DNA from 4 places in the Allobranchiibius sp. GilTou38 genome. Region 1 is predicted to be linked to each of the others. Evidence: predicted binding sites of a transcription regulator. Region 1 holds the regulator's gene; each other region holds the start of a gene.
The links. Region 1 encodes LexA, which represses DNA repair genes until DNA is damaged. Its sites were predicted from a motif close to TCGAACANNTGTTCGA; they were not measured.
Positions count from the first base shown of each region.

Region 2: a site for LexA is predicted at 2,707-2,722, ahead of recA (recombinase RecA). Genes of this name have one in related genera too.
Region 3: a site for LexA is predicted at 2,646-2,661, ahead of JOB34_RS15235 (HNH endonuclease signature motif containing protein). Genes of this name have one in related genera too.
Region 4: a site for LexA is predicted at 1,763-1,778, ahead of ruvC (crossover junction endodeoxyribonuclease RuvC). Genes of this name have one in related genera too.

Region 1 covers NZ_JAGEKN010000001.1:15,910-21,698, forward strand. The annotation lists gene JOB34_RS00050 (ComEC/Rec2 family competence protein) at 1-876, shown strand, start outside; gene JOB34_RS00055 (LysR family transcriptional regulator) at 895-1,824, opposite strand; gene JOB34_RS00060 (NAD-dependent protein deacetylase) at 1,952-2,851, shown strand; gene lexA (transcriptional repressor LexA) at 2,876-3,604, opposite strand; gene JOB34_RS00070 (hypothetical protein) at 3,911-4,348, shown strand; gene nrdR (transcriptional regulator NrdR) at 4,690-5,199, shown strand; gene JOB34_RS00080 (vitamin B12-dependent ribonucleotide reductase) at 5,324-5,789, shown strand, end outside.
Region 2 covers NZ_JAGEKN010000010.1:13,488-19,276, forward strand. The annotation lists gene JOB34_RS14275 (FAD-linked oxidase C-terminal domain-containing protein) at 1-241, opposite strand, end outside; gene JOB34_RS14280 (LysE family translocator) at 266-889, opposite strand; gene JOB34_RS14285 (regulatory protein RecX) at 913-1,443, opposite strand; gene recA (recombinase RecA) at 1,445-2,524, opposite strand; gene JOB34_RS14295 (transglutaminase family protein) at 2,953-3,747, opposite strand; gene JOB34_RS14300 (DUF3046 domain-containing protein) at 3,759-3,992, opposite strand; gene JOB34_RS14305 (nitrilase-related carbon-nitrogen hydrolase) at 4,088-5,050, shown strand; gene JOB34_RS14310 (agmatine deiminase family protein) at 5,077-5,789, shown strand, end outside.
Region 3 covers NZ_JAGEKN010000012.1:87,648-93,436, reverse strand. The annotation lists gene JOB34_RS15245 (ABC transporter permease) at 1-187, shown strand, start outside; gene JOB34_RS15240 (hypothetical protein) at 234-1,085, shown strand; gene JOB34_RS15235 (HNH endonuclease signature motif containing protein) at 1,213-2,598, opposite strand; gene JOB34_RS15230 (MarR family winged helix-turn-helix transcriptional regulator) at 2,882-3,319, opposite strand; gene JOB34_RS15225 (hypothetical protein) at 3,394-4,455, shown strand; gene JOB34_RS18200 (M15 family metallopeptidase) at 4,509-5,402, opposite strand; gene JOB34_RS15215 (hypothetical protein) at 5,682-5,789, shown strand, end outside.
Region 4 covers NZ_JAGEKN010000006.1:131,809-137,597, reverse strand. The annotation lists gene ruvB (Holliday junction branch migration DNA helicase RuvB) at 1-560, opposite strand, end outside; gene ruvA (Holliday junction branch migration protein RuvA) at 557-1,174, opposite strand; gene ruvC (crossover junction endodeoxyribonuclease RuvC) at 1,171-1,731, opposite strand; gene JOB34_RS05765 (YebC/PmpR family DNA-binding transcriptional regulator) at 1,838-2,593, opposite strand; gene pdxT (pyridoxal 5'-phosphate synthase glutaminase subunit PdxT) at 2,705-3,328, opposite strand; gene JOB34_RS05755 (VWA domain-containing protein) at 3,420-5,411, opposite strand; gene JOB34_RS05750 (sigma 54-interacting transcriptional regulator) at 5,598-5,789, opposite strand, start outside.

The sequences.
Region 1 (5,789 bases):
GCTCGTACCCATCCGGCGCTGGCCGCCGGCTGCGCGCTGGCGTTGACGGCCGCGGCGTGGCCGCTGCCGCATCTCGGCTGGCCGCCGCAGGGGTGGGTGTGGATCTCCTGCGACGTCGGGCAGGGCGACGGCGGGGTGCTCGCCACGACACCGGGGCACGGCGTCGTCGTCGACACCGGGCCCGACCCGCAGCACATCGACGTCTGCCTGCAGCGCGCCGGCGTCACCCGTATCGACGCGATCGTGCTCACTCACTTCCACCTCGACCACGTCGGCGGTCTGACCGGTGCTCTGCGGGGGCGATCCGTCGGGGAGATCTTCGTGACGCCGGTGGTCGCGACGAGCGCGCCCGGTACCCGGGAGGCGGCCAGCAACGCCCCGCTGGTGCACCGGCTCGCCGCCGCGAGACACATTCCGGTGCGCACCCTGGTCACGGGAGACACCGTGAACTGGCCCGGGGTGTACGCCGTCGTGCTGTGGCCGAGCCGCGAGATCGACGCCGGCTCGATCCAGAACAACGCGAGCATCACCCTCGACGTGCGTACCCACGGCCTGCGGATCCTTTTGACCGGTGACATCGAGCGTGAGGCGGGCGCTGCCGTGTACGGCGAGCTGAGTCATCAGCCGACGGGGCCGCCCTTCGACGTGCTCAAGGTGGCCCACCACGGCTCGGCCAACCAGTCCGCAGACCTGGTGCGCTTCGTGCACGCACCGATCTCGATCATCAGCGTCGGTGCTCACAACGACTACGGACTGCCGACGCCCTCGACGCTGTCGTTGTTGAAGAGCCTGCCCGGAGCGACCTACCGCACCGACCGCGGAGGGGACGTGGTCGTGGCTGTGCGCGACGGGCGGGTCACCGTCGACAGGCCCTGACGGGCGGGTGGGGGAGTCTCAGGCGACCGGTGCCGCCGACCGCACCGAGGTGGACGCCGCGCACAGCGCCTCCAGGGTCGCGGCGACGGCGGGCACGCGCGTGAGGTCGGGGGTGGTGACGGCGTAGACGGTCCGGCGGGGGGTCGGCTTGATCGGCAGGATCGTCACGCCGTCGTTGTGCGCCGAGTGCAGGATCAGGTCGGGCACGAGGGCGACCCCCAGGCCCGCGGCGACGAAACCGAGCACCGCCACGTAGTCCTCGGTCTCGAACGAGACCGACGGGCTGAATCCGGCGCGCTCGGCCAGGGAGAGCAGGTGTCCGCGGCATCGCGGGCATCCCGCGATCCACTGCTCGTCGACCATGTCGGTCATCCGCACCGACGCGGCGCCGGCGAGCCGGTGATCCGACGGCACCACCAGGCGCACCTCGTCGTCGAGTAGCTTGCGGGACTGGAACGCCTCGATGTCGTCCTCGCCGCGGGCCAGCGGCGCACCGTCGTAGGCGAACGCGACGGCGATGTCGCACTCGCCGGCCCGCAGTGCGGCCAGCGACTCGGGGGGCTCGGCCTCAGTGAAGGTCACCTCGACGTCGGGGTAGGCCTTTCGCACCATCGCGAGCGCGTGCGGGACGAGTGTCGAGGAGGAGGAGGGGAAGGCCATCAGACGGACGCGGCCGGCGCGCAACCCGGCGATCGCGGCGACCTCTGATTCGGCGGCCTCGAGGGCGCTGAGCACGGGGCCCGCGTGACGGGCCAGCACCGCGCCGGCTTCGGTCAGCCGCACGCTGCGGCCCAGGCGCTCCACCAGGACGGTGCCGATCCGGTCCTCCAGACGGCGCACCATCTGGGAGATGGCCGGCTGGGAGTAGCCCAAAGAGGTGGCCGCAGCGGTGAAGCTGCCCTCGTCGGCGATGGCCCGGATGACCCGTAGGCCCGCAGCGTCGATCATGCGCCGATCATATAATGGAAGGTTATCCATCGGAACCCATCTTCGTGCTTTCGTTCTGCACCAGCCCTGCGTCGCAGTGGCCACCCGCGCACCCACGGGGCCACGGGGCCGGTGCGACACTGATGACGTGCTCGAGTCCGCGGTCTCCCCGGTGCCCGAGGGAGTGCGCCCGGATCAGTGGGACGGACTGGCGAGCTACCTGGCGGATGGCGGGCTGGTCGCCCTGACCGGAGCCGGCCTGTCCACCGAATCGGGTCTGCCGAGTTACCGTGACGCCCGCGGCGTACGTCGGGTGCAGCCGATGACAGTGTCCGAGCTACGCGCCAGTCATGAAGCGCGGCAGCGGTATTGGGCACGTTCCTACGTCGGGTGGCCACGCTTTGCGGCTGCCCGACCGAATGACGGCCACCGCGCGGTCGCCAGGCTGCTCGCCGCCGGCACCCTGACGAGCGTCATCACCCAGAACGTCGATGGGCTACATCAGGCGGCCGGCGCGAGCGAGGTGCTCGAGCTGCACGGCAACCTGGAGCGGGTGGTCTGCATGGCCTGCTCGAGCACGCATCGCCGCGATGACATGGACGACTGGTTGCGCGACGCCAACCCCGGATTCGACCGCGCGATCGGAGGCGCGGTCCGGCCCGACGGCGACGTCGCGCTGCCCGAGGCGATCGTGCGCGCGTTCGTCACGGCCGACTGTCCGGTGTGCGGTTCGGACCTGCTGAAACCGGACGTCGTGATGTTCGGCGAATCAGTGCCGAAACCGTTGGTGGAGCAGTGCTTCGGCCTCGTCGAGGAGGCGTCGGCGCTGCTGGTCCTGGGGTCGTCGCTCGCGGTGATGTCCGGTTACCGGTTCGTGCGCCGCGCCGCCCGCATCGGCGTGCCCGTGATCGTGATCAACGACGGATGGACCCGCGGGGACGGCGAGACCGACCTGAAGATCGAGGCGCCGCTGGGCAGCACCCTGACGGCGCTGGCGGACCGACTGGGAGCGCCGGCCGTGGGCGCACCGGGCGCCCAGCGCGCCTGAGGAGCGCCGGGCGCCCGGGGTCGCTCAGACCCTGCGCAGCACCGCCGTGACCTTGCCCAGCACCACGGCGTCGTCGCCGTCGATCGGGTCGTACGCCGTGTTGTGCGGCATCAGCCAGACCTTGCCCCCGGTGCGCTTGAAGGTCTTGACGGTCGCCTCGTTGTCGAGCATCGCCGCGACGATGTCGCCGTTGGTCGCGGTCGGTTGCTGACGCACCACGACCCAGTCGCCGTCGCAGATCGCGGCGTCGATCATCGAGTCTCCGACGACCTTCAGCAGGAAGAGGTCGCCCTCGCCGACGATCTGCTTGGGCAGCGGGAAGACGTCCTCGACGACCTCGTCGGCCAGGATCGGACCGCCCGCGGCGATCCGTCCGACGACCGGGACGTACGACGCACTGGGTCGCCGGTCGCCGATGCCGGTCTCGTCCTCGACGCTCAGGTCACCGTCCGGCGCGTTGGTGACGCTGGACCCGCCCCGGTAGCCGCGCTGGTCCTTGTCCTGGTCCGGTGAGATGACCTCGATGGCGCGCGGCCGGTTAGGGTCGCGGCGCAGGTAGCCCTTGCGCTCGAGCATCGACAGCTGGTGAGCGACGGAGCTGGGGCTGGTCAGGCCGACGGCCTCGCCGATCTCCCGCAGGCTCGGCGGGTAACCGCGCCGGTCCACGGAGTTGCGGATGACCTCCAGCACGCGCCGCTGTCGGGTGGTCAAACCGTCGTCGTCGCGCTCGGGCATCTGGTGCACCTTGGCCATGGTCTTCGTCCGTCCCTCTCCGAGTGGATCGTGCTGTCACCGCCCGCCCCAGGTGTCCGTGCGGCTGCGCCCCCGGGGCCGATGAGTCGCCGTATTCGGCGTCGTTCCGCGGATTCACAGCTGATGAGCAGGGGCTGTCGGTGGTCGGTGTTTCAGTTCTGCAGGTGAGCACGAGATTACGAGAGTCGGACACACTTTCCAAACATCTGTTCGGGGCGTGTCTGGATTTTCTCGAACGCGCGTGCTAGACATCAGACAGATGATCGATCGCACACACGTACGATCGACGAGTTATCGGAGGATCTCATGAGTGCCGTCACCGCTGTTCCCAGCTGGGTCACTCCCGCCACCCCTGCCCTGCCGGGTCGTCCCGGCGCATCGCGACGTACGGCGCCCGCGTCCATCCGTCGCGGCCACCTGCGCGCGGTCCCTGATCTGCCCGTGCTCGTGGATGCACCTGCGCCGACGATGCACATCACTCGTCGCGGTCGCCTGCTGATCACGCTGTGCGCTCTCCTCCTATGTCTCGTCGGGGGAGTGGCGGGAGCCCGTGCCGCAGTGGGCGGCGGGTCCGCGCAGCGCTACGACACCGTGGTCGTCCAGTCGGGCCAGACCCTGTCCTCGGTCGCCCACCACGCCTACCCCCAGCTGCCGATCGGCAATGCGGTGCAGCGGGTGCAGGCCGCCAATCGACTGAACACCCTGCAGGTGTTCGCCGGCGAGCAACTGCGCCTGCCTCGCTGAGTCCGGCCGCGCGCCTTCTGGCGCCCCGTAGCAGGGCCGACACCGCCTCCGTCTCGCCCTCGGCGGCCCTCTGACCAGCACGAACGACCCCGCGCAAACCGGGCAGTCTCTAAAGGTTGCATCACCCCCTCCACCGGAATACGATCCCTACATCTAGTAGTTACATCGATGTAAGTCGTCCACATGTAGTCCCCAGGTCGACCCGGGTTATCCCAAGGCACAGCGCGGATATCCCCCGGTTGTCCACGAGTTACCCACAGGTGGGCGGCTCGTTCGGCGGGGCTACGGCGTGGACGGCGAGAGATCGGTGTGAGCCGATCGTCGAGGGTGAGGGAGACCGCATGCACTGCCCGTTCTGCCGGCACGAGGACAGTCGCGTCGTCGACTCCCGCTCGAGCGAGGACGGCACCTGCATCAAACGGCGCCGCCAGTGCCCCAGCTGCGGCAAGCGCTTCTCCACCATGGAGACCACGAGCCTGACCGTCGTGAAGCGGTCCGGCGCCAGCGAGCCGTTCAGCCGCCAGAAGGTGCTCGTCGGGGTGCGCAAGGCGTGCCAGGGCCGCCCGGTCTCCGAGGACGACCTGGCGCTGCTGTCCCAGCAGGTGGAGGAGACCATCCGGATGCAGGGACTGGCCGAGATCGACGCCCACGACGTCGGTCTGGCGATCCTCGGCCCGTTGCGTGCCCTCGACGAGGTCGCCTACCTGCGATTCGCCTCCGTCTACCAGGCCTTCGACGACCTGGGCGACTTCGAGGCGGCGATCGCGCTGCTTCGCGCCGAGCGTCAGGTGCTCGGCCCCTCGTACGCCGCCGACGACCCCGTTGTCAGTGGTGGCGGGGAGGATCACTGATACCCGGTCATCCCATGCGCCGGGTGCTGCAGCAGTAACCCGTGCGCGTACCGCAAGGCCCCACAGCATCACCAGCACCACCCGCATCAGCAGCCCAGCTCACCACGTCACACGGAGGAACAGCATGACCGAGACCACCGGCGCCCGCGCCGACGCCGCCCGCGCAGACCGTGGGGTGCACATCGAGCGCATCTTCACCACGCCCGGCGTCCACCCGTACGACGAGGTGACCTGGGAGCAGCGCGACGTCGTGCAGCAGAACTGGAAGACCGGCGCGACGATCTTCGAGCAGCGCGGTGTCCTCTTCCCGGACTTCTGGTCTCTCAACGCCTCCACCATCGTGACGACCAAGTACTTCCGCGGGGCGCTCGGCACCGCGGTGCGTGAGACCAGCCTCAAGCAGCTGATCGACCGTGTCGTCCTGACCTACGTCAAGGGCGGGCGCGACAGCGGCTACTTCGCGAGCGACGAGGACGCGGAGATCTTCGAGCACGAACTGACCTGGGCGCTGCTGCACCAGGTGTTCAGCTTCAACTCCCCGGTGTGGTTCAACGTGGGCACCAAGAGCCCGCAGCAGGTCTCGGCGTGCT
Region 2 (5,789 bases), on a different contig from region 1:
CTCCCGACAGGCCGGTCCCGGCGCCGCGTGGCACCACCGGGGTGTCGTGCTCGATCGCCCAGTGGACGAGCGCCTGCACCTCGGCGGTGGAGCGGGCGCGTACGACCGCCAGTGGCGTGCCGTAGGGCGCCCACTCGGCCTCGTCGTGCAGGTATCTCGCCATGAGATCCGGGTCGCTGACGACGGCGGAGGCGTCGAGGACGTCGTGCAGTGAGCTCAGAGCATCGGCTGTGACAGTCACCCGTGCGACGTTACGCCGCGAGCGTCAGTTGCGCGGGACGAGCGCGATGCCGGTGATCGCGAAGACCGTGCCTGCGACCAGGTCGATGGCACGGCCCGCTCGTCGATACGCAGCCACCACCGGGGCGGACGACGCAGCAGAGGCGACGACGACGTACCAAGCGAGCCCGATGGCCAGGATCGCGCCGAGCACGCCGACCCGGCCACCGACGCTCAGCCCGTGCGGCAGCAGCGAGGCGAAGAGCGCGCCGAAGAAGACGACCGCCTTGGGATTCGCCAGGTTGGTGAAGAGGCCGAGCCGCCATAAGGAATGGCTCCCGCCCTGTTCAGGGGCCGGCACGCCGTGTCCGGTGTCGGGACGGTGACCCCGGAAGGCGCCGATGAGCACCCGCGCGCCATAGAGGAAGAGGAGCACGGCGCCGACCGTGCGGATCACCAGGTAGAGGTGCTCGTAGCGGGCGATAACGGCGCTCAGCCCCACGAGCGCGCACGTGGCCCAGCAAGCCATCCCGCCGACGACGCCGACGGCCACCGACAGACCCGCCCGACGGCCGTGGGCGGCCGAGGTGCGCAACACCGCGACGAAGTCCGGTCCGGGGATCGCCACGGCGACGAACCAGGCCACGAGCAGGGGAAGCGTCGACGACATCGAACGATTCTCGCGCATCCGCCTCAGTCGCGCTGGTGCTCCGGGGCGTCCGAGACGGCCGCCCGGATGATCGACCAGGAGAGGGCCGACGGGTACCCCTTGCGCGCCAGCATCCCCGCGAGGCGGCGGGTCTGCACGGCGGCATCGAGTCCGTGCATGGAGCGCAGCTTCTTGGTGACCAGCGCCTGCGCTCGGTCCCGCTCGCTCTCGTCGTCGATCTGCTCCAGCGCTTCCTGGGCGGTCTCGTCGTCGACACCCTTGCGCCGCAGCTCCTGCGCCAACGCCCGGCGGGCCAGCGCGCGCCCGGCCTGCTGGGAGCGCACGACCATGCCGGCGTACGCCTCGTCGTCGACCAGACCGACCTCCTGCATCCGGTCGAGGACGACCCGCGCCACCTCGTCGTCACACCCCTTGGCGCGCAGCTTGTCCTCCAGCTGCCGACGACTGCGCGGGGCCATCGTGAGCTGACGCAACACGATGGCCCGCGCGATGTCGTGCGGGTTCGGCTCCGGATCGGTCTCGGGCGCCGGCGAGGTCTTTCCCCGCGTCGTCATCTCAGAAGTCGACCGGCACCTCGGCGGGTGTCGCCGCCGCGACCACGTCGGCGGGCTTGTCGACCTGCGGGCCGATGCCCAGCTTCTCCTTGATTCTCTTCTCGATCTCATCCCCCAGGTCGGGGTTGTCCTTCAAGAAGGTGCGGACGTTCTCCTTGCCCTGACCGAGCTGGTCGCCCTCGTAGGTGTACCAGGCACCGGACTTGCGCACGAAGCCCTGCTCGACGCCCATGTCGATCAGGCCGCCTTCGCGGGAGATGCCCTGCCCGTAGAGGATGTCGAACTCCGCCTGCTTGAACGGCGGCGCGACCTTGTTCTTGACGACCTTGACGCGGGTGCGGTTGCCGACCGGGTCGGTGCCGTCCTTCAGCGTCTCGATGCGGCGCACGTCCAGGCGCACCGACGCGTAGAACTTCAGCGCCTTGCCACCGGTGGTGGTCTCCGGCGAGCCGAACATCACCCCGATCTTCTCGCGCAGCTGGTTGATGAAGATCGCGGTGGTGCCGGTGTTGTTGAGCGCGCCGGTGATCTTGCGCAGCGCCTGGGACATCAACCGGGCCTGCAGGCCGACGTGGCTGTCGCCCATCTCCCCCTCGATCTCCGCACGCGGCACGAGCGCCGCGACGGAGTCGATCACGATGATGTCGATCGAACCGGAACGGATCAGCATGTCGGCGATCTCCAGCGCCTGCTCACCGGTGTCGGGCTGGCTGACCAGCAACGAGTCGATGTCGACGCCCAGCTTCTTAGCGTACTCCGGGTCGAGCGCGTGCTCGGCGTCGATGAACGCCGCGATGCCGCCTCCCCGCTGCGCGCTGGCCACGGCGTGCAGCGCGACGGTGGTCTTACCGCTGCTCTCCGGGCCGTAGATCTCCACCACGCGACCGCGCGGCAGGCCGCCGATCCCGAGGGCCACGTCGAGCGCGATCGCACCCGTCGGGATGACGTCGATCGGCGGGCGCACGTCGTCGCCGAGCCGCATCACCGATCCCTTGCCGTGCGCCTTCTCGATCTGCGCCATGACGGCATCGAGGGCCTTGACCTTCTCGCCGGGCTTGGGGCCGGCCGGTGCTGGACTCATCGGGTGCTTCTTTCTGCTCGAGGTGGTCGCGCCTGCCGTCGACCTTCTCCCTGCGTCAACGTGCGATGACGTGAGATCTGGTCAGACGCTAGGCACCCCCACCGACAGCCACCGGGCTCGGTCCGGCACGTGTGGACAAGCAGCTCCCCGGGAGGGCACCTGTGGAAAGCGTAGACCAGTGACCGAACACGCGTACGAAGCGACACGCCGTACGTCGGCACTCCCCCGGCGCCGACTCAACCGACCGGCCCCACCACGTTCGCGTTCTGCGTCCGCGGCCAGTGCTGCAGCCCTGGCCACCGACGCAAAACCCCCACCACGCGACACGTGCGACGGATCCCTACCGACTCATCCCTTCGAGCCGCTTCCTCACACTCCGCTGCGGGCGGACCTCGCTGCGCTCGGCACACCCTGCGCTGCGCGCTTCGTCAGCGACTCAACCGGACCAGGCCCGTGTGATTGTCCTGCGGCAGCTGACCGTCGATGACCGCGCCGACCGTGATCGCCTGCAGCGTCACCGGGCCGCCGAAACTGGTCATGAACGAGGTGTCCGCGGCATCACGTCCGGTCGCCACCCGCAGCAGCGACTGCCGCGGTGCGAGGCCGGTGGCATCCACCGTGTGCCACGCCCCCTCGACATAGACCTCGACGACCGCGTGGAAGTCCATCGGGTCCAGACCGGGTGCGTAGACCGCGATCAGCCGGGCCGGCACGCCGCGGGCGCGCAGGATCGCGATGGCCAGATGTGCAAAGTCGCGGCACACGCCGTTGCCGAGCAGGAAGGTGTCGAGTGCGCCGTCGGTCGGCCGCGAGGAGCCCGCGACGTACGCCGTGCGCCGCTGCACCCACTGCCGCACCGCGAGCACCAGCTCGACTCCGTCGAGATCGCCGAAGAGCTCTGCAGCGACTCCGAAGAGCCGGTCGGACTCGGCGTACCGGCTCGGCACCTGGTTGCCCAGCTGCGCGCCGGTGCCCTCGTCGCCGTCCTCCTCGTAGCCGGAAACCGTTGCCTCGTAACGCATCTGGTACGCGCCGGGCGTCGCCTCGAAAAGGTGCAGCACCCCGTCGTGGGTGTCCCCCACCTCTTGGACGTCTACATCGTCACCATCACGCGTGATCCGCATCGACTCGTCGATCTGCAGGCCCTTGCACCGCGCCGCAGCGACCGCGAGCACGATCCTGGCCGGCCCGTCGACCCGGAAATCCAGGGCGGCGTTCACCATCCGCTTCACGTCTACGGCTCCTTCGTCTCGGTGCCCGGCAGATCGCGGCCCAACCACCGCTCAGGGGGCACCTCGAGGTCCACGCAGAGCGCGCGCCACACCTCGCGCGGGCCCACGCCGTCCTCCAGGGCCTCGTCCGCACTGCGGTCGTGCAGCGCGTGGATCGCGTGCGAACGCGCGAGCACCCGGCTGTACCCCGAGCCGAACTCGTCGTCCATCAGCCGCCAGAACTCGCTTAATCGCACCCCGCCAGTCTGACAGCCGTCGACGTGCCCGCAGGACGTCGCGCAAAGCGGGCCACTCGGCACGGCCGACCCGAACCACGCGCGATACTGCACCCATGCGCCTCATCACCGCTCCCGCCGTCCCCGACTCCCCCGCCCGGGTGAACGCCCCGCAGGACGCACCGGTCCGCGTCGGACTGGTCCAGCACGCGTGGGATCCCGACGCCGCGCGCCTCACACAGACGCTGCACGACGGCATCGGACAGGCCGCGGAGGCCGGTGCCCGCTTCGTCTTCCTGCCCGAGCTCACGCTGTCGCGCTACCCGGCCGACACCCTGCCCTCGGGCGTGGCCTCCGAGACCGCGGAGGACCTGTCCGACGGTCCCACGATGCGCTTCGCCCGCGCCGCCGCGCGCGAGCACGGGGTCTACGTGCACGCCTCCCTCTACGAACGCGCCGACGCCGAGGACGGCCGCGGTCTCAACACCGCGATCCTGGTCTCGCCCGACGGCGACCTCGTGCAGCGCACCCGCAAGACGCACATCCCCGTCACCGCGGGCTACTACGAGGACAAGTACTTCCGCCCGGGTCCGGCGGACGACGCCTATCCCGTTGCGATGGTGGACGATCCGGCCATCAAGCTGGGTATGCCCACGTGTTGGGACGAGTGGTTCCCGGAGGTCGCGCGGTCGTACGCGCTCGCCGGTGCCGACGTCCTCGTCTACCCCACCGCGATCGGCTCGGAGCCGGACCACCCGGAGTTCGACACCCAGCCGCTGTGGCAGCACACGATCGTCGCGCACGCAATCGCCAACGGGCTCTTCGTGATCGCCCCCAACCGCTGCGGCAGCGAGGGACTCATCACGTTCTACGGCACGTCGTTCGTGGCCGATCCGTACGGCCGCGTCCTGGTGCAGGCACCGCGCGACGAGCAGTGCGTGCTGGTCGCCGACCTCGACATCGCCCAGCGCCGCGACTGGCTCGACCTATTCCCCTTCCTCGCCACCCGTCGTCCCGACACCTACGCATCGCTCGCGGCGCCGATTCGGCCGGAGCACCAGCGCACGGTCGACCAGTGACGGCACCGGTGGCCGGCGACTGGCGGATGCCGCCGGAGTGGGCACCGCACGAGCGCACCTGGATGGCGTTCCCCACCAAGGGCTACACGCTCGGTCACACACCCGCGGAGGCCGACGCGGCGCGACGTACCTGGGCATCGGTCGCCAACGCCGTCGCCCGCTTCGAGCCGGTCTCGATGGTGGTCGCGCCGACTGATGCGCAGATCGCGCGCGCCCTGCTCGACCCGGGCGTCGAACTGCACGAGACCGGCCTCGACGACGCCTGGATGCGCGACATGGGTCCGTCGTTCGTGCTGTCGGCCGACGGCGCGCGACTCGGCGCCGTCGACTGGATCTTCAACGGATGGGGTGCGCAGTCCTGGGCCAGCTGGGAGTGCGACGCGCAGATCGGCCGGTACGTCGCAGGGCTCGCCGGTGCCGAGGTCGTCACGTCGCCGATCGTCAACGAGGGCGGGGGTTTCCACGTCGACGGTGGGGGGACCGTGCTGCTGACCGAGACGGTGCAGCTCGACCCCGGGCGCAACCCGGGCGCCACGAGGGCGTCCATCGAGGCCGAGTTCACGCGGTGCCTCGGAGTGGACACCTTCGTCTGGCTGCCGCGCGGACTCACCCGTGACTACGACGAGTTCGGCACCCGGGGCCACGTCGACATCGTGGCGACCTTCCCCTCCCCCGGTGTGGTGCTCGTGCACTCCCAGGAGCATCCGGACCACCCCGACCACGCGGTCAGCCGGTCGCT
Region 3 (5,789 bases), on a different contig from region 1:
GGTGGGTCTGGTGACGTTGCCCGGCGCCTTCGTCGGCGCGCTGCTCGGCGGAGCCAGCGCCGAGAGCGCCGCTCGGTTTCAGATCGTCGTCCTGGTGGGTCTGCTGTGCGCGCAGTCGATCACCGCAACGCTGCTCGCCTGGCTGATCGGCGCCCCGCAGGTGCTTCCGGCGGCTCCGCACGACTGAGAGATCACCCAGTGATCTCTCAGTCGGGGCCGCTTACCTTCTGCGCGTGCCGACACCGCAGCCCCGTACGCGACCGACCGTCTTCCGCAGGCCCGATCCGATCGCCGCCAAGGTCCCCGAGATCACCGCACTCTTCTGGGTCGTGAAGGTACTCACCACCGGCATGGGGGAGGCCGCGTCCGACTGGTTCGGCGGCATCAGCCTCGTCCTCGCCGGTGTGCTGGGGGTCGGAGGATTCGCGCTGGGCATGACGTTGCAGCTGCGCAGCACCCGCTACCGCGCGTGGACGTACTGGTTCGCGGTCGCGATGGTCGCGTTGTTCGGCACGATGGCGGCCGACGGCTTGCACATCGTCCTGGCGCTGCCGTACACGGTGACCACGGCGGTCTACGCGCTCGCGCTCGCGTTCGTCTTCCTCCGGTGGCAACGCAGCGAGGGGACGCTGTCGATCCACAGCATCACCACCAAGCGACGGGAGACCTATTACTGGGTGACCGTGCTGCTCACCTTCGCCCTCGGGACCGCCGCCGGTGACCTGACCGCGACCACGATGCATCTCGGGTTCTTCGCGTCCGGTGTGCTCTTCGGCGCCGCGATCCTCGTGGTGCTGCTGGCGTGGCGGCTCGGGCTGGGCGCCATCGCGGCGTTCTGGACGGCGTACGTCCTCACCCGCCCGCTGGGGGCGTCCTTCGCCGACTGGTTCGGCAAACCGCACTCGTTCGGTGCCGGCCTGGGGTACGGCGACGGCGTCGTCACCGGAATGCTCACCCTGCTCATCGTGGTGCTGGTCGCCTATCTCGCGGCGAGTCGGCGTGACGTGCAGGCCGGCCAGCTCGATGCGACCGCCGCCCAGGACCTGCCGGTCGCCCACGCCGTGGCGGAGGGCGACGCCGTCTGATCCCCGAGGCGCCCACCATGGACAGCGGCAGCGTGGTGATCGCTATGGCTGCTCCGCCCGACCACGATCGGCGGACCGCTGGGTGTGAACCCTGCCGGAGGTCGTTCGGTCCGGCAGTGCTGGCCGGTCATGCTGCCGGGTCTTGGCCGGGTCGAGTGGGCATCTTGCCTGGGGTGGGGTCCCAGGTGACGCCGGTGGTGGTGACCTGGGCGGTGAGCAGGTCGCGGTGGACGATGGTGTGGTGCCGTGCGCACAACAGCGCCGCGTTGGTCAGGATTGTTTCTCCGCCGGCCCACCAGGGCGTCACATGATGTGCGTCGCACCAGTCGGGCGGTCGGTCGCAGCCGGGGAAGGTGCAGTGCTGATCTCGGTGGATGATCGCGGTCCGTAGGCCTCCGGTGAAGAGGCGTTTCGCGCGGCCGACGTCCAATGGTTCGGACTCCCCACCCAAGACGATGGGGATGAGGTCGGCGTCGCAGGCCAGCCTGCGCAGGGTGCCCGCGTCGAGGTACTCCCCGTCGGTGGTCATTCCGATGCCTGGGAGGTACGTCGGTGCGGATTGGCCGTTGTTCGAACTGTGTTGGCCGAGTCGGCCGGTGGCCTGAAGACCTTCGTACAAGGTCGCGTAGTCCATCGTGACCAGGATCTTCGCGGTCCCGCCGAAGTCCCCGACCGGTCGTGGTGCGGTGCTGTCCAGCACGCCGGCCGCGGTGTCGATCAGCCGCACCAGGGCGTCGGCGCGTCGTTTGGCCGGTGTCCGCAAGTCGCGGTCAGGGCTGCAAAGGTCTTGTGCGTCCGGGCAGGGCTGCGCTGTCGGCGCAGACAAGGCGCGGAGGGCGTGTTTGACGGCGGCGGCGTGCCCGCCGGACAGTTCGGCGACGAACCTCGTCAGTCCACCGGGTAGGTCGGCCCAGTGCACCGATTCGCAGTCCTGTTGTCGTTCTTCATCGCGGACGAGGTGGTCGGGGGCGTATTCGCCGCGGATCCGGGTGCTGAGCTCGCGGAGGGCGCGGGGTCCGAAGCTGCTCAGCGACAGGTACCGGCCCAGCAGGTCTTCGCGGTCCGCGCACGGCAGTTGCGGCAGGATCTGGGGGAGTTCCCGCAGTGCGGCCGCCGCCACCGGGACCGTCGCCGCCCCGCTCGCGAGGGCGTCGGCGACGACGGTGTTGCGGGGGTCGGCGCAGTCCACCCCGACAGTCCCGACCCGGCGCACGACCACGGGGTCGACACCGCGGGCCTGCTGGGCCACCCAGGCCGGTGCCCCGGTGGCGGTGGAGTTGGCGACCGTGCCCCGACCGAGGGCGTCCGCAGTCGCTAGGGCGGCGACGTTCTCTCCCCGTGCTCCGATCTGCAGCATCGAACCGACGACCTCGCCCAGCTCGGTCTCATCCAGTTGGTACAGCGCACCGGGCCACTCATCCAACGCGGTCTTGAACTCACTCAGCAGGCCCATCAACCGGGCACCGGTCCCCGGCCCGGCGGGCGCCTGTGTGTCGGTTGTCGACTGCGCCATGGCCCCTCCTCGAGCTGCTGATCCTCACGTCATCCGTATACCATGGATCATACGCGTGTTCGAACCGAAGTGCAAGGGTGAATTCGCCGAATATAACTGCGAATGTTGCTTATTCGAACCGAGGTTGTCCACATCCCCTCCTCCGCGGTATGGGTTCTATGGGCTGTCCACACCGCACCAATCGCCCCCACCCGCCGACTGCGCATGGTGCGAGACGGATGTGACGGGTGTGCCATCTGGGGTACATGAAAATGCGCAGTCGGCCGATCGCGGATGCTGACGGTCAGCTGGGCCGCGCGTTGAACCGCCTCAGCAGGTCGGCGAACTGGGTCACCTCGGCGTCCGTCCAGTCACCCACACGGTCCCGGATCGCCTCGATCCGCACCGTGTCCGACTGCTGCAGGATGTTGCGGCCCTCGGGGGTGAGCCTCAGCCACTGCGCGCGGCGTTCACCGGGAGCGGCCTCCCGCTCGATGAGTCCGCGCTGCTCGAGGACGGCGATCTGCCGGCTCGCCGTGGACTTGTCGATCTGCAGATCGGCCGCCACGTCGACTGCGGTCGGGTGCGGTCGTGCGGTGACCGCCGACATCAACGTGGCCTCCGCGAATGTGATCTCCGGCACGTTGATGCTCCACTCGCGCCGCAATCTCCTTGCGAACGAACGTAGTTCGACGAGCACGACCCGCAATGGCTCGTCGCGCGATTTGCTCTCCGTCTCCATAGGCTTACTATAGATACAGAAGTTGCATCTACCAACTTCAGATTCGGACGGTAGTAGAAAGGAGAACGGTGAAGGTGAGCAGACCGCAGCAGGTGGTGCCGATGAAGACGGTGCTGTCCCATGTGCTGGTGCCGATCGTGATGGGCCTCGTGATGGCGGCGGCGTACCTCGGCGGCTTCCACAAGCCAGCACCTCACAACGTGCCGCTGGCCGTCGTGGGGACGACGCAGCAGGCGCAGCCGATCGCCGACGCGCTGCAGCATGCTGTCGGTGACGCGGCGACGGTGCGGGTCGTGCCGAACACGGCCGAAGCCACCCGCGAGATCCAGCACCTCGACCTCTCCGGCGCGTACGTGCCCGGAGCTCACCAGGCAGTCCTCCTGACCGGGTCGGCCGCCTCAGACAGCACGAAGACCGTGGTGACGCAGGTCTTCTCGCCGGTCGCTCTCAAACAGGGTGTGCCGCTGTCGGTCAAGGACGTGGCACCCGTGACCGCGGGCGACCCGATCGGTCAGAACGGCTTCTTCTTCCTCGTCGCGCTCACCGTCGGCGCCTACGCGACCTCGATCGCCATCGGTGCGGCAGCCGCCTCCCGGCGCTTCCGGGACCGTGTCGGCCTTGCCGCCGGTGCCGCCGTCGTGCTCTCGACGGCCGAGCTCGCCGTCGCCCACTTCGGCTACGACATGTTCGGCGGTCACGTCCCGGCCGTCTGGGGTCTGTCGATCCTCTACACGGCGGCCGTGATGTTCGTCGGCGTCGGACTGCACCCGCTGGTCGGACGGTTCAGCACGCTGCTCTACTCCGCCGTCTTCGTCGCACTGAACTTCACGAGCTCCGGGGGAGTCTTCTCACCCGTCCTGCAGCCGGCGTTCTTCGGCTGGCTGCACCACTTCTGGATCGGTGCCGGGTTCGTGGAGACGCTGCGCCGGATGTTCTACTTCCCGGCCGTCGGCCTCGGCGGTCCGCTGGCGATCCTGTTCGGATGGCTCGTGCTCGGCATCGCCTGCCTGGGCCTCGGGTACGCCGTGGAGCAGCGCCGGGCGCGTTGTACGGCGACCGGCACGGACGTCGACCGCTCCACCGGTCGGCTGGACTCCGCCACCGAGGAGGAGCTGGAAGAGGACGTCGCCGTCTGAGCTTCGACCTCCATTATCCCCGACCCCGACGTGCCGATCCCGGCGCGTCGGGATCAGTACGTCGGGGCGGCCGGCAGTCCGAACAGGTCCTCCTCGGTCAGGATCTGGCGTGCGTGCACGTAGGCGGTCAGGGAAGTGCCGAGGTATCGCACGTGCCACGGCTCGGACTGCCATCCGGTGATCGCGGTCTTCCCCACCGCGTTGCTGAGGATGAAGCCGTACCGCCACGCGTTGGCCGCGATCCACCGACCCGTGGCGGTGGTCGTGGTGCATGAAGCATTCGTGCACGGGGCATTGGTGAGGTCGGCGGCCAGGCCCAGCTGGTGCTCGCTGAACCCCGGGCGCGCAACGAGGTCGTCGGCCACCTTCTGTCCGTACTGCTTCACGTCCTGGTCGTAGAGCGAGCGCTGCGATGCGTAGGAGCGGTACCCGCTGTTGACCCCCGTGGTCAGCCCCGCGGCCGCGGCGCCGGCGATGAGCTGCCTCACGGCGGTCGCCGCGCCGGCGGTGAGCTGGCGCGAGCCGACGGTCTGCAGCCCTGACGGCACGTAGGTCGACGGCAACGCGTTGCGCTTGTTGGTCATTCGCCACAGCGCGCCCGCCAAGGACGTGGCCGACGTACTCGCCTCGACGGTCGACGGGGCGTAGCCCGGCGCGGTCACGACGTACGAGCTGCGCGACCCGGTCGGCTGCCAGAGGACGAGCAGGGCGTGGCCTGTCACCGAGGTGCTGGATCCGATGACCGAGCCGCCCGCGTGCCGCACCGTCACGACTGTGCCGGACGGCACGCTCACCCAGAGAGCGGTCTTGGTCGGCAGGAGCGCGTAGGGGGCCACCGACATCGACGGCAGGGTGCTCGCGGCTCGGGCGCTCGGTGCCGACACGGCCAGGGTGGCGGGGACGGCGATGAGCGCCGCGAGGAGGGATGTGGTGAGTCGACGCTTCACGACTGCTGGACCTTTCATGCGACCCGGTCAGGGTGATGACCGGACATCAGGCCTCGGCAGGAGGCCGTCACCAACGACACGGTAGACCGATCGGACGTCTCCGCCTCATGACGGCACCGATCGACTGGGCGGGTCCTGCCCAACCGGTCTGTGTCCCCGGGCCCGGATTGCCACCGGCCGACTGCTCCGTTCGCAGCTTTCGCTCAGGGGTGACTTCTAACGTCCGAAGCACCTACGCAGTGCGGTTCGAACAAGTCCAGGCCGAACAGGGAGCTGATCATGCCTCTTTCCCGCGTCGTCGCCGTACCGGCCCTCCTCGGCCTCGCCCTGGTCGCCGGCTGCAACAACTCGAGCTCCGGGTCGTCCTCCGGGGGAGCAGCTGACTCG
Region 4 (5,789 bases), on a different contig from region 1:
CGCAGCGGCGCGGGCAGCAGACCCGCTCTCGTCGTCGCGCCGACCACGGTGAACGCCGGCAGCTCCAGCGGGATGGCCGTGGCGCCCGGGCCCTTGCCGACGATGATGTCGACCCGGAAGTCCTCCATCGCCAGGTAGAGCATCTCCTCGGCGGGGCGCGCCATCCGGTGGATCTCGTCGAGGAAGAGCACCTCCCCCTCGGCGAGCGAGGAGAGCACGGCGGCCAGGTCGCCCGCGTGCTGGATGGCCGGCCCGCTGGTGATGCGGATCGGCTGCTCCAGCTCGGCGGCGATGATCATCGCCAGCGAGGTCTTGCCCAGGCCGGGCGGGCCGGACAGCAGCACATGGTCCGGCGGTGCACCGCGGCGCCGCGCCGCCTCCAGCAGCAGACCCAACTGATCGCGGACCCGCGGCTGGCCGGGGAAGTCGGCGAGCCTGCGCGGCCGCAGGGCCGCCTCGAAGCGGCGGTCCTCGTCGGCCGGGTGACCCCCCGGATCCACGATCCGCGCCGTCGCGTCGTACGACTCGTCCTCGTACGACGGGTCGTCGCTCTCGCTCACCGGCCGAGCTCCCGCAGCGCGGCGCGCAGCAGACCCGACACGTCGCTCACGTGGCCGTCACCGCGGGCCGCATCGACGACCCGCTCGACGGCGTCCTGGGCCTGCTTGGTCGACCAGCCCAGGCCGACGAGCGCCTCGACCACCTGGCCGTGCTCGCCGTCGACGATGCTGGACGCCTGCTGCGCCGCGTCCTCGAGACCGGCGGCGGCCGACACCGGGCCGACCTTGTCCTTCAGCTCCAGGACGATCCGTTCGGCGCCCTTCTTGCCGATGCCCGGCACCTTCACGAGTGTCGCGAGGTCGCCGCCGGCGATCGCGGCGCGCAGCACCTCCGGGGCGTGGATGGCCAGCATCGCCAGCGCGAGCCGCGGACCGACGCCGCTGACGGTCTGCACCAGCTCGAAGAGGTCCCGCTCGCTGGTGGTGGCGAAGCCGAAGAGGGTGAGCGAGTCCTCGCGCACGACGAGCGTGGTCGCCAGGGTGGCCGTCTCGCCGACGCGCACCGACGCCGCGGTGGACGGGGTCGCGAGCACCGACAGTCCGACACCGCCGACCTCGACCACGAGGGTGCCGAGGCCGGTCGCGAGCACCGAGCCCCGCAGACTCGCGATCACCGCACCACCCGCTGTGCCTCTGCTGCTACTTGGGCTGCGTACGCCGCCTTCTGTCGAGCGAGGGCCTGGGCGATGCGGTCCTGCGCGCCGCCGCGCCATACGTGGCAGATCGCCAGCGCCAGGGCGTCGGCCGCGTCGGCGGGCGTGGGAGCGACCTTCAGCTTGAGGATGCGGGTCACCATGGCCGTCACCTGCGCCTTGTCGGCGCGGCCGTTGCCGGTGACCGCGGCCTTGACCTCGGACGGGGTGTGCATCGCGAGCGGCAGCCCCAGACGGGCCGCCGCGAGCATCGGGACGGCAGAGGCCTGCGCGGTGCCCATGATCCCCTTGATGTTGGCCTTGGCGAAGACACGTTCGACGGCGACGGCGTCCGGCGCATAGCGCTGCAGCCACTCGTCGATCTCGGTCTGCAGGGTGAGCAGCCGCTCGGCGGGGTCGTCGCCGGGCGGCGTACGCACGACGCCGACGGCGATCATCCGGACCGGTTCGCCGATACCGCCCTCCACCACGCCCAGGCCGCACCGGGTCAGTCCGGGGTCGACGCCGAGGACACGCACGCAAGCCTCCCGCAGATTGAATCGCCGTGTGCCGAACACCTGTTCGGCACACGGCGACGCTACCCGGTGCGACGATCGGCCACGGGCAGGCGACCCGGCGAGTCGCCTACTCCTCGTCGAGCTCGGCCAGGACCTCGTCGGACACCTCGCCGTTGGCGTAGACGTTCTGTACGTCGTCGCTGTCCTCGAGCGCGTCGATGATGCGGAACATCTTGCGGGCGCCGTCGGCGTCCAGCGGCACCTCGACCGTGGGCAGCCACGACGACTCGGCCGAGTCGTAGTCGATGCCCGCGGCCTGCACGGCCTCGCGCACGGCGACGAAGTCATGGGCCTCGGAGACGATCTCGAAGGACTCCCCCAGGTCGTTGATCTCCTCGGCGCCGGCGTCCATCACGACCTCGAGGATGTCCTCCTCGGTCTTGTCCGCCTTGGGCACCGTCACCAGGCCCTTGCGGTGGAACTGGAAGGCGACCGAACCGCTCTCGGCCATCGTGCCGCCGTTGCGCTGCAGGGCCGTGCGCACCTCGGCCACCGCACGGTTCTTGTTGTCGGTGAGGCACTCGATGAGCAGCGCCACGCCGCCGGGCGCGTAGCCCTCGTACGTCAGCGCCAAATACTCCGCGGCACCGGCCTCCGCGCCCGAACCGCGCTTGACCGCGCGGTCGATGTTGTCGTTCGGGACCGAGGACTTCTTGGCCTTCTGCACCGCGTCATACAGCGTGGGGTTGCCCACCACGTCGCCGCCGCCGGACCGCGCCGCCACCTCGATGTTCTTGATCAGCTTCGCGAACAGCTTGGCGCGCTTGGCATCGACCACCGCCTTCTTGTGCTTGGTGGTGGCCCACTTGGAGTGCCCGCTCATGTTCTCCCTGCTTCGTGCTCGTTGCTGTGAGGCCGTCGTGGACGGCTGATCCGCCCGTCATCGTAACGATTCGCGCGCAGGCCCGGATCGCGACGGCGTACGCCACACCCCTTACGGCACGCGAACGACGTCACGCACCATGGCCGCGAAATAGTGGTGCACCCGGTAATCGTCGGTGACCTCGGGGTGGAAGGACGTCGCGAGCAGCGCCCCCTCACGGCATGCCACGACGCGACCCTGCGCCGGCCCGTGCGGCACCGTGGCGAGCACCTGCACCCCGTCGCCGGCACGCTCGACCCAGGGCGCGCGAATGAAGACCGCGTGCACCGGGGTGTGTGCACCGTCCGCGAGCGACGGCATCACCAGGTCGGTCTCAAAGGAGTCGACCTGCCGCCCGAACGCGTTGCGCCGGACCGTGATGTCCATCCCGCCGAGGGTCTGTTGCCCGGGCTGGCCGTCCAGCACCTCGTCGGCGAGCAGGATCATCCCGGCGCAGGATCCGTAGACCGGCATGCCCGCGGCGATGCGCGCGCGGATCGGCTCCTGCAGCTCGAAGATGCGCAGCAGCTTGTCGATGGTGGTCGACTCCCCGCCGGGCAGCACCAGGCCGTCGATGCGCGCGACCTCCTGGGGGCGGCGTACCGGGACCGCCTCGACGTCGGCGCTGGCGAGCGCCCGCAGGTGCTCGCGCACGTCCCCTTGTACGGCGAGCACTCCGATGCGCGGTTTCGTCACGCGCCGATCGTACGGAGCGCTGATCGCGCGGGACGTCGCGAGTCGTTGCGCGCTCTATCGAGCGCGCGACGACCCACATGTTCGGCCTACGTCAGCCGGACGCGCCGAACCAGCTGCTGCCGCCGTACGAGCGCCCCGACAGGTAGCTGTCGACGACCGCGGCGCCCAGGCCCTCCAGCTCCGGCGCCAGCACGCGTCCGCCGGCCCGCTTGGCCAGCTGGTCCAGGAAGCGCGCCAGTCCGGGGTCCTCGCCGAGCCGGAAGATCGTCGTCTGCGCGCCGAGGCGGGTGGACTGGTCCAGCTCGCGGACGGCGTACGCCACGGTCAACGGGTGCGGCGGATAGTCGAAGAAGACCTCGCCGTCGGACTCCAGGTGCGCCGTCGGCTCGCCGTCGGTGACCACGAGCAGCACCGGCTGGGCGTTGGGATACCTGCGGAAGTGCTGGTTGGCCAGGATCAGCGCGTGGTGCAGGTTGGTGCCCTTGTCCCACTCCGGCGCGAGCCCGGTCAGCTCTGCGATCTCCATGGTCTGCGCGTGCCGGCCGAAGGCCACCAGCTCCAGATGGTCACCGCGGAACCTGGTCGAGATGAGCTGGTGCAGCGCGAGCGCCGTACGTTTCATGGGCAGCCAGCGACCGTCCATCGCCATCGAGAACGACGTGTCGACCAGCAGCGCGACAGCCGCCTGGGTGCGCGCCTCGGTCTCCTGCACCTCCACGTCTTCGAAGGAGATGACCGGGCCCTCGGGTTCTCCCGCCCTGCGGAGGGTCGCGTTCGTCAGCGTGCGGGTGACGTCCCACGACTCGGTGTCGCCGAACTCCCACGGGCGCGAGGCCCCGGAGGGCTCGCCCGCCGTACCCGCCTTGCGCGCGTCGCGCTGCCCCTGCCGACCGGACAACGTCTGGCTGACGTCGCGCAGCAACGACTTGCCGAGCTCGCGCATGGCGCGCGGCGACAGGCGCAGGTCTCCCTGGGCGTCGGACTGCAGGTAGTCGCGGTTGCGCAGCTGTCGCTCCAGCTCCGCGAGCCGTTGCGCGTCCACTGCCGCTTCATCGCCCAGCTGGCGCCGCAGCGCGTCCAGGTCGAGGTCGTCCATCCGTGCCCCGGCGTAGTGCTGGGACAACTGCTCGCTCAGTGCGTCGAGGTCGGCGAGGTCCTGCAGCATTCCGGTGCCGTCCCCGAGGCCCATCCCCTGCTCACCGCCGAACTCCTCCCCGCCGCTCCAGTCCTCGCCGGGACGCAGGGCGCGCAGGTTGTCGTCGAGGGCGCCGAGCTGGTCTATCAGCTCCGGCGATCCGAACGCCTGGGTGGCCAGGGCGTCCAGCTCGTCGCGCTGCTCCTGGGTCATCGAGTTGCGCATCCGCTGCGCCGCCGCGGCGCGCTGCGCCAGTGAGTCCAGCAGCTCCTCGATGGTCTCGGGCTGCTCGGGGAAGAGGTCGCCGTGCTTGTCCATGAACTGCTCGAACGCCGCGTCGGTGTCCTCGCCGTTGCGGTGCTTGGTGAGCAGGTCGTTGAGGTCCTTCAGCATCTCGCTGATCTGTGCGCGGTCCTCGTCGGTGGCGCCCTCGAGCGCCTGCTTCATACCGGCGAACCGTTGGTCGAGCATCTCGCGGCCGAGTAGATCCTTGATCCGCTCGTAGTCCTCGCGCGCCTCGGCGTCGCGCCATGGGTAGTCGCTGAGCTCGTTGACCGCGGCGGCGGTGGACGGCGGAAGGTTCTCGATGCGCATCTCGGCGAACCGCGCGTCGTCGTCCAGGTCGCGGGCCAGCCGCTTGCGTTCGGTGAGCACCGCTTTGTCGAGCAGTTCCTTCACCTCCTGGAAGGTGCCGTCCAGGTTGTGCTTGGCAAGCATCTCGCGGCGCTTCTGCGCGACCTGACGGGCCAACTCGTCCAGGCCCTGCTGGTCACGGGTCCCGCGGCGCAGAAACTCCCGCATCGCGTGCTCGGGCGAGTAGCCGGACATGACGTCCTCGCCGATCGCGTCCAGCGCTTCGGCCAGGTCGACCGGCGGCGCGAGCGGGTCCGGCCCGCCGACGTACCGGCCGTAGCGGGAGCGGTGAGTTCGCTTACTGGCCAAAGAAATGCGCCTCCTCGAAACGGGATGCGACGGTGCCCGGACCGGACACCTCGATCATACGGCGGGCACCGGATGGTCCCCGCGTGGTGCGACGACGCCCCGTCGAGGCCCACGGTGACGGCGTTCGCGACGGTTGACGGTGTTCGAACGCCGTCAACGGTCGCAAGAGCCGTCAGCGTGGACCCCGCCTGCTCAGCGGTACGTCGCGCGTCCGTCGTCGTCGACGTCCTTGCTGACCTTGCGGGCCAGGTAGAGACCCTCCAGGGCCAGCTCGACGGCACTGGCGCGCTCACCTGGGGTGTGCGCGCCGAGCCGCTCGGCGATCTGGTCGTAGAGGTCGGACTCGCCGAGCACGGGCAGCGCGGCGAGCAGATCGGCGCTCGT